DNA from 2 places in the Stenotrophomonas sp. 63632_Sma genome. Region 2 is predicted to be linked to the other one. Evidence: predicted binding sites of a transcription regulator. Region 2 holds the regulator's gene; the other holds the start of a gene.
The links. Region 2 encodes FliA, which starts transcription of late flagellar genes. Its sites were predicted from a motif close to TAAAGTTTNNCNNNCNNNGGCCGATAA; they were not measured.
Positions count from the first base shown of each region.

Region 1: the regulator FliA is predicted to act here: its motif matches at 993-1,019, upstream of ACZK45_RS19075 (methyl-accepting chemotaxis protein).

Region 1 is NZ_CM151220.1:4,115,374-4,117,763, reverse strand. It holds gene ACZK45_RS19080 (NAD-dependent epimerase/dehydratase family protein) at 34-927, shown strand; gene ACZK45_RS19075 (methyl-accepting chemotaxis protein) at 1,138-2,390, shown strand, end outside.
Region 2 is NZ_CM151220.1:2,155,565-2,157,954, forward strand. It holds gene ACZK45_RS09955 (protein phosphatase CheZ) at 1-312, opposite strand, end outside; gene cheY (chemotaxis response regulator CheY) at 312-704, opposite strand; gene ACZK45_RS09965 (RNA polymerase sigma factor FliA) at 762-1,505, opposite strand; gene ACZK45_RS09970 (MinD/ParA family ATP-binding protein) at 1,502-2,389, opposite strand; gene flhF (flagellar biosynthesis GTPase FlhF) at 2,376-2,390, opposite strand, start outside.

The sequences.
Region 1 (2,390 bases), 2.0 Mb from region 2:
GTAGTTCCCGGGCGCTTCGAGTGAATGGACTCAATGAAGATTCTGTTGACCGGCAGTTCCGGGCGGATCGGGCGTGCAATCTTCGGCGCGCTGGCGGCGGCCCACGAAGTGGTGGGGCTGGATCGCAGCCCATTCGCCACCACCCGCATCATTGCCGATGTCACCGATCGTCAGGCCGTGATGCGGGCAGTGCAGGGCGTCGACGCGGTGATCCATACCGCCGCCCTGCACGCACCCCATGTCGGCTTGGTGCCGGATGCGGTATTCCAGCAGATCAATGTGGAGGCGACTGCACACCTGTTGCAGGCTGCCCGCGAGGCCGGTGCACGCCGCTTCGTGCTGACCAGCACCACGGCGCTGTATGGCCATGCGGTGGTGGCGGGCGGTTGCCGCTGGATCGATGAAGATACCGAGCCGCTGCCACGCACCATCTACCATCGCAGCAAGCTGCAGGCCGAGGCGTTGGCTGAAGCCGCTGCGGCGCCGGGCTTCAGCGTGCGCGTGCTGCGCATGGCCCGCTGTTTCCCCGAGCCACCGGAGCGGATGGCGATGTTCCGCCTGCACCGCGGTATCGACGCGCGCGACGTGGCCAGCGCACATGCCGCGCTGCTGCACGATGAGGGCGCTGCCTTCGCACGCTACATTGCCTGCGCACCGACGCCGTTCCTGCGTGAGGATTGCCTGGAACTGGCGACCCAGCCGCGCAGGGTGCTGGCCCGCCGCGCCCCGCAGTTGCTGGCCGAGTTCGAGCGCCGTGGCTGGCCGCTGCCGCTGAGCATTGACCGCGTCTACGACAGTGCACTGGTGCGCAGCACATTGGGCTGGCAGCCGCGCTTCGGCCCGGACGACGTGCTGCAGCAGTACGCGGTTGGCAGTATCGAGGTGCTGCCGCGGGCGGAATGGATCAAGGACCGCGTGGCCGAGTAGGGCGGCAGCGGGGCGGGTTCCTGACCCGACCCTGAGCAGGTTCAGGAATGTGCAGATGGACCGCCTCAACCTCGTTCGCAGGCGGCCGCTAACCCGGTGCGCTTCCAGCGCCGGGCGTGTCCCGGCGGCCGGTGGCCTGCGCGACGGATCGCGCACCTGCGCGGTGCCCTCGCGGTGCCGGTCGTCCTGAACTGCCTTGCGGATCCTTCCATGCCTTCTCCCCGTTCCGCCGCTGCCCGCCGCCCGGGCAGCATCGCCCACAAGCTGATGCTGGGCACCGCTGCGATCGCGCTGCTGTGCTTCGGCCTGACTGCGTTCCTGATCTACCGCCAGGCCAGCGCCAGCCTGATCGACGCCTCGCGCCAGACCATGGCCAGCGAAGCCACCGCCGAAGCCCGCCAGGTCGCGGCCGATCTGGGCACCGCCTTTGCCAGCAACGACGCCATGGTCGAGGCCGTGCTCGCCCAGCGCGCGCGCGGCGATGTTCCGGACCGTGCCAGCCTGGCTGCCGTGCTGGGCGAGCAGCTGCGCACCCACCCCGAGTGGCTGGGCAAGAGCACCATGTGGGAGGCCGACGCCTTCGATGGCAAGGATGCCGAGTACGTCAACACTGAAGCGCACGATGCCACCGGTCGTTACATGAGCTACTGGGCCTGGCACGATGGCAAGCCGCAGCAGTCGACGATGACCGACTACACCGAGACGGCCAGTGGCTCCGGTGACTGGTATATGGTGCCCAGCCGCGACAAGCTGGCGAAGGTAAGCGAGCCCTATGCCTACGACATCGGTGGCCAGCAGGTGCTGATGAGCACGCTGAGCACGCCGATCATCGAAAACGGCCGGTTCCTCGGTGTATTCACTGTGGACTTCTCGCTGGCGGCGCTGCAGAAGCACCTGGCCACGCTGAAGCCGATGGGCGCCGGGCGCGTCGAACTGCTCTCGCCGAATGGCGTGGTGCTGGCCTCGGCCAATGCCGCCGAAATCGGCAAGCCACGTGGCGACGCATTGACCCGCAGCATGCTGGCAGACATCGCCGCCGACCGCCGGTTCGAAGCCTTCACTCCGGATGCCGCCGGCAACGTGCGCGTATACGTGCCGCTGCGTGTGGGCGATGCGCCGCAGCGCTTTGCACTGGGTGTGGTGATGCCGCACGCGGTGATCGTGGCCGAGGCGCGCCAGCTGCTGTGGCTGACCCTGCTGGTTGGTGTGGTGGCCGCGCTGACCCTGAGTGCCGGTGTCTATGTGCTGCTGCGCCGGTTGGCGATCCGCCCACTGGCCGAAGCCGTGCGCGTGGCCGGCGACGTCGCCGCGGGCAAGCTGGACAGCACCCTGCCGGCACGCAGCAACGACGAAGTGGGCCGCCTGCTGGACGCGATGCAGGGCATGCGGGGGCAGCTGCAGTCGGTGATGGCGGCGCAGGCGGAAATGGCGCGTCGCCATGACGCCGGTGAAATCAGCTACCG
Region 2 (2,390 bases):
GGTCAGGCTGCGGCATTCCTCGGCCAGGTCCAGGGTGCGGTGCGTGGCCTGTTCGGTCATCGCCACCACGTGGTCCAGTCGCGCGCAGGCGTCGTCCAGTTCGCCGGCTTCGCTCGGCACGGTCGGCAGTTCGCCCAGCGCCTGTCCCAGCTCGCGGGCCAGCCGCGAGAGGCCGCTCATCATCGGCTGCGTGCGCAGCGCGACCAGCCCGTCGATGCGCTGCCGCCAGGCGGCCTCGTCACCGGATTCGAGCGCGTCCAGGGCCTCCTGCAGGCGCAGGGCGAGGGCGTTCTTGTCGACCGTGGTATCCATCAGGCGCTGGCCGCCAGGCGTTCGAAGATCTTGCCGAGCTTCTCTTCCAGCGTCTGCGCGGTGAACGGCTTGATGATGTAGCCGTTCACGCCGCTCTGGGCGGCTTCGATGATCTGCTCGCGCTTGGCTTCTGCCGTGACCATCAGCACCGGCAGGGTCTTCAGCTTGGCATCGGCACGGATGGCCTTGAGCAGCTCGATGCCGGTCATCACCGGCATGTTCCAGTCGGTGACCACGAAATCGAACGGCTGGCTCTGCAGCAGCGACAGCGCGGCATGCCCGTCCTCGGCTTCGGCGGTATTGGTGAAGCCCAGATCGCCCAGCAGGTTCTTGACGATTCGACGCATGGTCGAGAAGTCGTCGACGATCAGGATGCGCATGTTCTTGTTCAAAGCAGAATTCCTTTGTTGTTCATTCCGGACGGCCGGGGGCAGCCGCCTCGGGGATGTTCATTCTTCGAGGCCTGCGTCGGCAGCCTCGAACAGCTTCAGCCGGCCGCGCAGGCGCAGTACCGCCTGGCCGTGGATCTGGCAGACCCGCGACTCGCTCACGCCGAGCACCGCGCCGATCTCCTTCAGGTTCAGTTCCTGCTCGTAGTACAGCGAGAGCACCAGTTGTTCGCGCTCGGGCAGGTGGCCGATGGCCTTGCCCAGCTCGCGACCGAACTCACCGCGCTCCAGTACCTGCTGCGGGGTCGGCCCGCCCTGGGCGACGGTGTCCAGCTCGCCCTGGTCCTCGATGCGCGATTCCAGGCTCAGCACCTGGCCACGTGCAGCGTCTTCCATCAGCCGCAGGTACTCAGGCAGCGGCATCTCCATCGCGGCGGCCACTTCAGTGGCGCTGGCGGCACGGCCACTGCTCTGTTCCAGGCGGCGGATGGTGGCGGCGGCATCACGTGCACGGCGGTGCACCGAGCGCGGGACCCAGTCACCACGGCGGATCTCGTCGATCATCGAACCACGGATGCGGATCGAGGCGTAGGTCTCGAAAGAAGCACCCTGGTCGGCGTCATAGCTGCGCGAGGCTTCGATCAGGCCCATCATGCCGGCCTGGATCAGGTCGTCGACCTCGACGCTGGCCGGCAGGCGCGCGGCCAGGTGGTGGGCGATGCGCCGCACCAGGTCCGAATGCTGGGCGATGACTTCGTTTGCAGCCGAGCGCTGCACTTCCCTGTACTGGGCTGCGCCTTTCATGCCGTCACCCCACGCTGCTTGAGGATGCGTTCGAGGAAGAACTCGACGCCGCCACGCGGTTCGGTCGGCGCCTGCCAGCGCGCGGTACGGCGCGCGATCTCGGTGATCGCCAGCGCCGCCGGGCTGGACGGATAGGCCTTCACCACCGGCTGCTGGCGCTGCACCGACAGGCGCAGCCAGTCATCCTGCGGCACGCAGCCGAGGTAGTTCAGCGAGACATCGGCAAGGAACTTCTCGCAGACGCGGGTCAGCTTTTCGTACAGCACGCGGCCCTCGTTCGGGTCGCGCACCATGTTGGCCACCACCTGGATGCGGTCCACGCCGCGCTCGCGCGACAGCACCTTGATCAGTGCGTAGGCGTCGGTGATCGAGGCCGGCTCGTCACAGACCACCACCACGGTGTCCTGTGCGGCCTGGCAGAAGGTCAGCACGCCATCGGTGATGCCCGCGGCAGTGTCCACCACCATGATGTCCAGCTCGCGCTCCAGCTCGGAGAACACGTTGACCAGGCCAACGTGCTCAGCCGGGGCCAGCTCGGCCATGTGCCGGCGGCCGGATGCGGCCGGGACCACCAGTACGCCGTTCGGGCCTTCGACGATGACGTCGTCCAGCGAACAGCGCCCGGCGACCAGGTCGGCCAGGGTAAAGGTGGGGTTCAGGCCCAGGATCACGTCGATGTTGGCCAGGCCGAGGTCGGCGTCCAGCAGCAGCGTGCGCTTGCCCATGCCAGCCAGGGCCACGGCCAGGTTGGCCGACACATTCGTCTTGCCCACGCCGCCCTTGCCGCCAGTGACCGCAATGGTGCGCACAGGGCCGAGCGGCTCGCTGCGGGTGGCCGACAGCGGGAAGGTCTTGGTCAGCTTGGCGTACTCACGCGACGGCATG